3 regions of the Kocuria sp. KKT182 genome follow, and region 1 is predicted to be linked to each of the others. Evidence: riboswitches for the same ligand, from Rfam matches in the RefSeq annotation. Region 1 holds a riboswitch; each other region holds the start of a gene.

Region 1 (3,260 bases):
GGCCCCCGGAGGTCGCGACCATGACGGGGTCCAGGACCACGACCGGCGGCCGGTGGGTCCCGAGCCACCGGGTGACGGCCTCGATGACCGGCACGGACCCGAGCATCCCGATCTTGACGGCGTCGATCTCGACGTCCTCGGCGACCGCGTCCAGCTGTGCCGAGAGGAACTCGACCGGCGGGACGTGGATGTCGCGCACGCCCACGGTGTTCTGGACGACGACGGCGGTGACGGCGCTCATCCCGTAGCCGCCCATCGCGGCGATCGACTTGAGGTCCGCGTGCTGGCCGGCGCCGCCCGTGGGGTCGGTGCCGGCGATGGCCAGGACGCGGGGCACGCGGGCGGTCACGGGGCCACCTCCCCGGCGGGCACGGCGGTGAAGGCCCGCAGGTAGCGAGCGGCCGCGGCGGCGGGGTCCGGGTCGGCGCAGATCCCGGAGACCACGGCCAGCCCCGCGGCGCCGGCGGCGCGCAGGCCGGGGGCGTCCTCGACCCGCACCCCGCCGATGGCCAGGCAGGGCAGGGCCGTGCGGGCCGCGGCGCGGGCGAAGCCCTCGACGCCCAGCGGCTCGGGGTGGTCGGGCTTGGTGCGGGTCGCCCGCACCGCCCCGACGCCCAGGTAGTCGACCGTCCCGGCCGGCAGCGCGGCGGCAGCATCGAGCTCCTCCGCCGTGGCGGCGCTGAGGCCGAGCACGGCGTGCGGGCCGCAGATCTCCCGGGCGAGCGCCACGGGCAGGTCCGACTGGCCCACATGCACGCCGGCCACGGGGGCGCCGGCCGCGCGGGCGGCGAGGTACACGTCGGCGCGGTCGTCCACGAGCACGGGCACCTCCCGGCCCACGCGCTCGGCCACGGCCGTCAGCAGGGCGACGAGCTCGCGGACCGGGGCGTCCTTCTCCCGCACCTGGACCATGGTGGCTCCGCCGCGCACGGCGGCGGCCACGACGTCCGGGACCGCCCGGGGAGCGCTCAGGGCGGTGTCCGTCACCAGGTGCAGGGACAGGGCCGCGGGGTCGAGGCTCGGGCTCACCGGGCGACCTCCTCGCGCACGAGCTCCGCCCGGGCGGCGATCCCCTCCGGGGTGACGGCGTGCAGCCGGTCCAGCAGCGCCACGGCGAAGGAGCCGGGCCCGGCGGAGTCGGCGGCCGCGTCCTCGGCCGCGAGGGTGTACACCGTGGTGGCGGCCACCGCCGCGGCGGCCGGGTCCGTGCGCACGGCGGTGAACGCCGCCATGAGGGCACCCAGGGCGCACCCGCCGCCGGTGATGCGGGTCAGCAGGGGCGTGCCGTGCGGCACCCGGACCACCGTGCCGTCCGGGGAGCGCACGAGGTCCACGGGCCCGGACACGGCCACCGCCGAGCCGGCCCGCTCGGCGAGCGCGGCGGCGGCGTCCCGGGCCGCGTCGACGCCGTGGGTCGCGTCCGTGCCGCGGCCGCCGGCGCCGCCGGCGAGGGCGATGACCTCGGAGGCGTTGCCGCGCACGATCGCCGGCTCGAACCCGAGCAGGTCGCGGGCCAGCGCCGTGCGCACGGGCAGGGCACCCACCGCCACCGGGTCCAGGACCCAGGCCCGGCCCGCGCGGCGCCGGGCCCCGACGGCCTCGTAGGCGGCGCCGCGCTGCTCGGCGGTGGGCGTGCCGGTGTTGACGAGGAGGCCGTCGGCGAGCTCCGCGAAGACCCCGCCCTCGCCCTGGATGTCGGTCATCGCCGGGGACGCGCCCACGGCGAGCAGCACGTTGGCGGTGAAGTTGGTGACCACGGCGTTGGTGATGCACTGCACCAGCGGCGCCGCGGCGCGCAGGTCCGCCAGGGCCGCGGCGGCGTCCTCGGCGAGCGCGGGGTCCGGCGGCACCGGCCTCCCGGGTCCTGGTGTGCGGTCGGACGGGGGTACGGCATCGCGCATCTGCGACATCCCTTCGCTAGTACTGGCTAGATCAGGTTCGACGGGTGTGTTCTCAGCCGCTCGTGCGGCACCCCGTGTCTGGTGTCCTGCCAGTCTAGTCGTCGTGCGGGAGCCGGCACGGACCCCGCACGGGATCAGAACATGCCGTTGGCGTGGGCCATCCGCTCGGGCACCGGCTGCGCGACGCCCCAGTGCTCCACGATCCGGCCGTCGTCGAGGCGCCAGAGGTCGTAGCAGACCACAGTTCCGGTGGGTCCCCCGTCGCTGTTCCCTCCGGGCACGGCCTCCGCGACGGTCAGCACGAAGTTCCCCTCGCCGACCACGCGGCGCAGCCGCTGGTACGCGGGCTGCGGGCCGTCCGGCGTGCCGCCGGTGTGCTCGGTGCAGCCCCGGGGGCTCATGTGGTCCTGGACGGCGTGGCGGTCGCCCCCGACGAGGGCGGCCTCGACCCACTCGGCGGCGATGCGCTTGTTGTCCTGCGTCCGCTCGTGGTCCGTGACCGCGACGGGACCGTCGAGCTGGGGGCGGGCGCCGTCGGGGCCCGTGCGCAGGGGCTCGAGGACGTCCCAGTGCTCGGCGATCCGTCCGTCCTCCCCCCGGAAGACGTCGAAGCCGACCAGCGGCTCCGGACCGAGCCCTTCGTACACCGAGTGGACGGCCACCGTCCCGTGGTCGTCGAGCATCCGGACCATGTCCACGCGGAAGTCGTCGGGCATGCTCTGCACGAACTGCCTGAGACCCTCGCGCCCGTCCGGCGCGAGCGGCGAGTGCTGGACGAAGTCCTCCGTGTAGTGACGGTCCACGGCCGACGGATCCCGGTGGACGAACAGTTCCGTGCCGGTGGTGCGGATGATGTCTGCACTGGTCATGGCGATGCTCCCTGGAACGGGCGGCCGCTCTCCCGGCGGACGGGCCGGCGGCCCCGGGTGTGCTGTGGTGCGCACCACGGTACGCCGCCGTGCGGAGGGCGGGCAGGCCGGGACGGTCCGTGACGGTCCGCGACGACGGAGGACCCCGACCGTGCCGGTCGGGGTCCTCCGTGGTGCTGCTCGGCGGGGCGGGTCAGCCCCGGTCGGCGGGCCGGCCGCTGGTGAGGTCCTCGGCCTTGACGCCGACGCCGACGACGGTCGGCGCCCGGCGGGAAGGCTCCTCCGGGGCGCGCTGGGCGACGGTCTTCGCCTCGTGCCGGGCGCCCTCCGCGGCGGCCGCCCGGCCGGCGGTCACCTCGGCCTCGCCGGGCCGCGCCGTCGGGGCCGAGGCCCGCCGGGAGCGCCGCCGGGGCCGCACGGGCTCGACGTCCGCCTGCTCCGCGGCAACCGCCGCGGCCGGGGCGGGCGCCTGCCGCTCCGTGCGGTCCTG
Region 2 (3,260 bases), 750 kb from region 1:
CCGCCGGGCGCGCAGCTGCCGCGCCGACGGCTGGCTGCGCGAGACGCCCAGACCGGTGGCGCTCAGCAGCGGCGCGCCGTCCGCCCCGGAGCCGGCGGCCCGGGTGCCGGCGGGACCCCCGGCGGAACCGGCACCGGGCCCCGCGGCGGGGCGAGCGGGCGCACGCGTGGCAGGCACTCGGCCGGGCACCCACACCCCCGCGCCGCTGAGCTCGTCGGCCGCGGTGCCGAGCACCCGGCCCGGCGCGCCGTCGTGGGTGATGCTCCCGTCCCGGCCGAGCACGACGACGCGGTCCACGACCTCGGCCCACACGGCGACACGGTGCTCCACGACCACGAGCGTTGCGCCGCTGCGGTCGAGGCAGGACACCACCGCGTCGCGGACCCGCCGCACGCCGGCGGGGTCCAGGTTGGCGGTCGGCTCGTCGAGCAGCAGCACCCCCGGGCTCATGGCCACGGCGCCCGCGAGCGCCAGGCGCTGCTTCTGCCCGCCGGACAGGGCCGCGGTGGAGTGGTCGAGGGGGAGGTCCAGCCCCACGTCGTCGAGCGCCGCGCGCACCCGCGGCCAGATCTGCTCCCGGGGCACCGCGAGGTTCTCGAGGCCGAAGGCGGTGTCGTCCCCGATCCGGGACAGCACCATCTGGGACTCGGGGTCCTGCTGCACGAGCCCGGCCCGGCCGCGCGCCTGCTCCGGCGGCATGCCGTCGAGCAGCAGCTCGCCGGAGGCGGACTGCCCGTCGTCGTCGTGGAGGACTCCCGCCAGGGCGTGCAGGAGGGTGGACTTGCCCGCCCCGCTGGGTCCCAGCAGGAGCACGCGCTCCCCCGGCTCCACCACGAGGTCGAGGCCGCGCAGCGCCGCCGCGTCCCGCCCGGGGTGGTGCCAGCCGAAGCCGCGGGCCTCGACCCGGGCCCCGCGGCCGGCGGGCACCACGGGGCCCGGGGTCGTGAAAGCCGTCATCGCCGCACGGCCCGCCCCGACGCGAGACCCTGCAGCACGCCGGTGGCCGCGAGGGCCCGCACCACGGCCTGCATCAGCAGGCCCGCGAGCACCGCCCCGGAGACGGCCGCCAGGACCACGTAGACCACCTGGTGGCTCAGCGCCCACTCGTAGTTGTAGACGATGTTCTCGTGGACGCCGAGGAAGATCCCGCTCACGGCGCCCGCCACGGCCGCCGCGAGGGCGTCGAACCGGCGGTACCGGAAGGCGGCGAAGGCCAGTTCCGCGCCGATGCCCTGGACGAGACCGGAGAGCACGACCAGCAGACCGAAGTGGGTGCCCAGGAAGCTCTCGATCACGGCGGCGAGCAGCTCGCAGAACAGCGCGGCGCCGGGCTTGCGGATGATCAGCCCGCCGAGCACGCCGGCCACGAGCCAGCCGCCGGCGATCAGCCCTACGGCGGGCGGGTAGGCGACCGCGGCCGTGCCGACCACGGGGTAGAGCAGGTTCGACCACGCCCAGAAGACGACCGCGCACACGGCGGCGAGGACGGCGGCCACGACGATGTCGACGACGCGCCAGGACGACGCGCGGGACGTGCCGGGGCGGCGGGCGGGGCGGTGGGTGGTGGTGTTCACGGTGGGTTCCTCCTGGGCTCAGCGAGCCGTCGGTGCCAGGAGGGGACGGGGTTCCGCGGGCCGCGCCGGTGGCGCGTTCCCGGGGAAGCACCCCTGAGATGCTCGACTCCCTTCGCCGGTGCTAACCGGAGCAGGTTCGAGGGTCTGCGGCGATCCGCACTCTCAGCGCCGCGCCGGTCTCACCGGCGGGGCGCTCCCCTGTCGTTCAGTGGCACCGAGTCTACCCCTCCCCCGCCCGCCCCGTGCACTGCCGGCGCACGGCCGGTGAACGACGCAGGGGCCCGTCCGGCCGGACACCGGTGCGGTGTCCGGCCGGACGGGCCCCTGCGCGAGGTGCTCGCCGGGCCTCAGACCTCGGCCTGGCTCGAGGCCTTGGGGTTCGTCCGCGGCCTGTTCTCCATCTTCGCGATCTGGCGGGAGATGCCGACCTTGATGACGGTGCCCACGAGACCGGTGACGAGCGACCAGATGATGATGCCCGTCCAGGCCTCGTCCGGGTCCGGGTTCTTGGCGGGGGGCGGGTCGCCGGTGATGCGCGTCCACGCCGCGCCGAGCACCTTGTGCGAGAGCGCCACGCCGCCGAGCGAGAGGCCGGTGCCCACGAGTTCGAGGACCTTGGTGTTCATGGAGTGCTGCTCCTTGTCGTCCGAGGAGGACGCGGGTGCGCCCTGTCGATCCTGCCCAGCCTAACGCGTCCCCGGCGATCCGTCAGTCTGCTGTCCGTCCGCCCGCCGGCCGTCCGGGCTCGGCACCGGCGGTCCCGCGGCGACGCCCTCCGCGGAGCCCTCCGCCCCGCCCTCCGCGGCGCGGTTGAGGACCTTCTGCAGGTCGTCCTGGGTCAGCGTGGTCCGGTTCAGGTGCTTGGTGCGGTACGTCGAGCGTCCCACCATGTGCGCCGAGACGGGCACGGTGAGCAGCTGGAAGATCCAGCCGAGGGCGATGAGCGGGATCATGACGGGTTCGCGGTTCTCGAGGGCGACTGCCGTGAGCATGAGGAGCAGCCCGAAGACCTGGGGCTTGGTGCCGGCGTGCATGCGCGTCAGGAGGTCCGGGAAGCGGACCAGGCCGATCCCTGCGGCGAGGGACATGAGCGCGCCGACCACGAGGCACACGGCCGCGGCGGCGTCCAGGACAGTGTCCAGCACGGCGCTCACCGCCCGTGCTCGGCGGTCTGGGTGGCGAAGCGCGCCACCGTCACGGAGCCGATGAACCCGACCAGCGAGACGATCACCATGAGGATCAGGTTGTTGAGGTGGCCGTGGTAGGCCATGTCCACGGCGAGGGCGGCCGCGACGATGGCCAGCAGCACGTCCGTGGCCACCACACGGTCCAGCAGGGAGGGGCCCTTGGCGAGGCGGTAGAGGGTGCCCGCGGCGGCCGCGCTGAGCAGCACGGCCGCGACGGCCACAGCGATCTGCATCACGGGTGGTCCTCCTCGTGGGTGTCGGTGGGGGTGGATCCCGGGGCGTCCGCCGGGGACCCGGTGGGCACCTCGTCCCGGCGGCGGCCCACGATCTGCAGGCTCGCGGTGATCGGCGAGCTGAGCGCGGCGCTGTCCGGCCGGTCCGTGCCGGAGGCCCGTCCGCCGCCCCGCTCGGCCCGCAGGGCGGCGAGCTCCTCCGGGGTGCCCATGATCCGGATCCAGGCCGCCTCCACCCGGAGGGCGGACCGGCGGAAGTCCTCGGC
Region 3 (3,260 bases), 1.9 Mb from region 1:
CGGCGCACTGGTTGATATGTCCCCAAGAATAGCCCCAGAAGCTTTCCTGTGCAAGTAAATGATGGTGCGGTGGGCTCAGAGGATGAAGATCAGAGCGGCGATCACCGCCAGGATGCCCAGGAAGACGAACCCCCACGCCTTGAGGTTGTCGGAGTCGTCCTCCACGGGTTCGGCCGGGCGCGGCGGCCACCCGCCGGGGCCGGGCCCGAACACCGGCCCGGAGGCGCCATGGGTGCTGGCGCCCGGTGCTCCGGGCTGCTGGTCCCCGGGGCCGTACCCGGGGGTGCCGTATCCCGGACCGCCCGGGCCGGGTGCCCCGGGTCCGGGGTACTGGCCCGGAAGCGGCCCTGGCGGCGGCGGGGCCGGGCTCGCGGGGCTCACCCCCCACTGGGGGTTCTCGGGCGAGCCCGCCGGAGGGGCGCCGGGCGGGGGCGTGGCCGGGCGGATGCCACCGTCGGCGGCCGGGCCGGCTGCGGAGGAGGACCCCGCGGTCGGACCCGGCGCCGGTGGAGCCGCCGGCGGCAGGGTCTCGCCCGAGAGCACGGGCCCGTCCTCGCGGTGGCCCCGCTCCGCCTCGTTCAGCAGGGTCACGAACTGCTCGAGCGGCTCGGACCCGTCGTGCTCCCGCGCCAGGAAGCGCTCGGCGCGGCGGCGCACCACCTTGTAGACGCGCCCGTCGTCGGGGATGCCCAGGTCCCGGGCGGCCCGCGCCACGGCCAGCGGGGGCTGCTCCGGCAGGGGGTTGGTGCCCCACTCCAGGAGCCCGGTCAGCAGCGGGCGCTCGAGCACGGCGGCCAGGGCCGCCCGGGCGCCCGGCACCCGGGTCAGCTCCAGCAGCCCGCTCGGCGGCGCGGACGGGCACCCCGGCACGTCGCTGGGCAGCCGGGCGGCGCGCTCCAGCCAGAAGGTGTCGCCGAAGAGGGTGGCGAGCAGCACGGCGGCGGCGAGCCGGTCGTCGCTCGGGGCGGCGTCCTCCGGGAGGCCCTGCTCCCAGTGCGTTCCGAGGGCGCGGCGGGCGGGCTCACCGGCCAGCCGGACGCGCAGCTGCGCGTCCTCCGGACCGCGGGCGGTCTCCGCGGGGCGCTCCACCGCGTGCCGCACCTGGGGGTCGAGCTCGGGGTCCATGGGCCACCTCTCCGTCGTCGTCCTGCGTCCATGCTCTCAGAACGTGCTGGACGGCGGCGGGGAGCCGACGGTGAGGCGGGCGGGGGACCGCCCCGGGCTCAGGCGGGGAGCAGACCGCGCAGCTGCCCGGCGGCGGTGCGGGGATCGGAGGCCTCGGTGACGGCGCGGACGACGACGACGCCGCGCGCCCCGGCCTCCAGCACCTGCGGGAGCCGCGGCTCGTCGATGCCGCCGATGGCGAACCACGGCACGGGCAGGACCTCCGGGTCCGCGTCCAGCCGGGCCTCCGTCAGCTCGGCGACCGCGCGGACGAACTCCAGCCCGGTGGCCGGGCGCCCCGGCTTGGTGGGCGTGGCCCAGACGGGCCCGGTGCAGAAGTAGTCGACGTCCGGGTCCTCGAGCGCCGCCGTGGCCTGTCCGAGGTCGTGGGTGGAGCGCCCGATCAGCACGTCGGGGCCCAGGAGCCGCCGGGCCTGGACAGGGCTGAGGTCGTGCTGGCCCACATGGAAGACGTCGGCGCCCACGAGCGCGGCGATGTCGGCGCGATCGTTGACCGCGAACAGGGCGTCGTACTCGGCGGCGACCCGGCCCAGCAGCTCCAGCGCGGCGATCTCCTCGTCCGCGTCGATGCTCTTGTCCCGCAGCTGGATGACGTCCGCGCCACCGGCACAGACCGCGTGCAGGAAGCCCTCGAGGTCGCCCCGGTCCCGGCGGGCGTCCGTGCACACGTACAGCCGGGCGGCGAGGAGGCGGGCCGTCCGGGTCTCTCGCAGGGAGGACTCGGCGGGGGCGGAGGCGTCACGGGTAGGCTGGGTCACACGCTGATGATAGGTCAGCGGTTCTGCGGGAGCCCCACCGGGGGCTGAGAGGGCGTCCAGCGCCGACCGCCACACCTGATGCGGGTCATGCCGCCGGAGGAAAGGACGTTCCCTGTGACTGCCGCGCACCCTGCCCCCACGACCGCGCCCCACCCGCTGGTCGACCGGCCCGAGCACGTCCGCGCCGACGTCGCCGTCGTCGGCGCCGGGGTGATCGGCCTGGCCACCGCCTGGGAGCTGCGCCGCCGCGGCCGCTCGGTGGTCGTGGTGGACCCCGAGCCGGGCTCCGGCGCCAGCCGCGCCGCGGCCGGGATGCTCGCCCCGGTGAGCGAGGTCCAGTACCAGCAGGAGCCCCTGTACCCCCTCATGACCGCCTCGGCCGCCGAGTACCCGGGGTTCGTGGCCGCCGTCGAGCAGGCCGCCGGCGGGACGGTGGGCCACCGGGCCACCGAGACCCTCGTCTGCGGCGTGGACGCCGCCGACCGGCAGGCCCTGGCGGATCTCCGCGCGCTGCAGGGGCGCCACGGCATGACGGTGGAGCCGCTGACCCTGCGCGCCGCCCGCACCCTCGAGCCGGCCCTGAGCCCGCGGCTGTCCGCGGCGTTCCGGATCCCCGACGACCACCAGGTGGACCCGCGCCGCCTCGTGGCCGGGCTGCTCGCGGCCCTCGTCGCCCCGGAACTCCCGGAGCCCGCCGGGCTCCCGGCCGCGCGCGACGGCGGACCGACCCGCCTCGTCCACGACCTCGCCACGGGGCTGCGCCGCAACGCCGAGGGCGCGGCGACCGGCGTCCGCCTGGCCGGCGGCGGGATGGTCTCCGCGACCTGGACGGTCCTCGCCCCCGGCGCCGGGCTCGGCGAGCTCGAAGGGCTGCCGGAGGACTGGCACCCGCCGCTGCGGCCGGTGCACGGGGACATCCTGCGCGCCCGCGTCCCCGCCGGGGCACCGGAGCTGCTCGGGCGCACCGTCCGCGGACTGGTGCACGGGGTGCCCGTCTACCTGGTGCCCCGCGCCGACGGGACCGTGGTGATCGGGGCGACCTCCCGCGAGGACGACCTGACCGGTCCCAGCGCCGGCGGCGTGTTCCGGCTGCTGCGCGACGCCCAGGCGCTCGTGCCCGGCGTCGCCGACCTCGAGCTGGTCGAGGTGCTGGCCCGAGCCCGGCCCGGCACCCCGGACGACATCCCCTACCTCGGCCGGGTCCGCGACCCGGACGGATCGCCGGTGCCGGGGCTCGTGGTCTCCACCGGCTACTTCCGCCACGGCGTCCTGCTCGCCCCGCTGGCCGCCCGGCTCGCCGCGCAGCTGGTGGCCGGC

The links. Region 1 has a riboswitch for thiamine pyrophosphate ahead of thiM (hydroxyethylthiazole kinase). Riboswitches for the same ligand answer to the same signal wherever they lie in the genome.
Region 2: it holds a riboswitch for thiamine pyrophosphate, as region 1 does, so the genes downstream of both, ACZ2G1_RS07795 (ECF transporter S component) here and thiM (hydroxyethylthiazole kinase) in region 1, are expected to answer to the same signal.
Region 3: it holds a riboswitch for thiamine pyrophosphate, as region 1 does, so the genes downstream of both, ACZ2G1_RS13195 (FAD-dependent oxidoreductase) here and thiM (hydroxyethylthiazole kinase) in region 1, are expected to answer to the same signal.

The regions. Positions count from the first base shown of each region.
Region 1 covers NZ_CM145757.1:944,908-948,167, forward strand. The annotation lists gene ACZ2G1_RS04300 (bifunctional hydroxymethylpyrimidine kinase/phosphomethylpyrimidine kinase) at 1-349, opposite strand, end outside; gene thiE (thiamine phosphate synthase) at 346-1,029, opposite strand; gene thiM (hydroxyethylthiazole kinase) at 1,026-1,850, opposite strand; TPP riboswitch at 1,893-1,986, opposite strand; gene ACZ2G1_RS04315 (nuclear transport factor 2 family protein) at 2,036-2,770, opposite strand; gene ACZ2G1_RS04320 (Rne/Rng family ribonuclease) at 2,964-3,260, opposite strand, start outside.
Region 2 covers NZ_CM145757.1:1,694,567-1,697,826, forward strand. The annotation lists gene ACZ2G1_RS07790 (ABC transporter ATP-binding protein) at 1-957, opposite strand, end outside; gene ACZ2G1_RS07795 (ECF transporter S component) at 954-1,574, opposite strand; TPP riboswitch at 1,665-1,784, opposite strand; gene ACZ2G1_RS07800 (DUF4235 domain-containing protein) at 1,922-2,200, opposite strand; gene mnhG (monovalent cation/H(+) antiporter subunit G) at 2,261-2,719, opposite strand; gene ACZ2G1_RS07810 (MrpF/PhaF family protein) at 2,725-2,994, opposite strand; gene ACZ2G1_RS07815 (Na+/H+ antiporter subunit E) at 2,994-3,260, opposite strand, start outside.
Region 3 covers NZ_CM145757.1:2,807,997-2,811,256, forward strand. The annotation lists gene ACZ2G1_RS13185 (hypothetical protein) at 76-1,125, opposite strand; gene thiE (thiamine phosphate synthase) at 1,224-1,943, opposite strand; TPP riboswitch at 1,959-2,062, shown strand; gene ACZ2G1_RS13195 (FAD-dependent oxidoreductase) at 2,058-3,260, shown strand, end outside.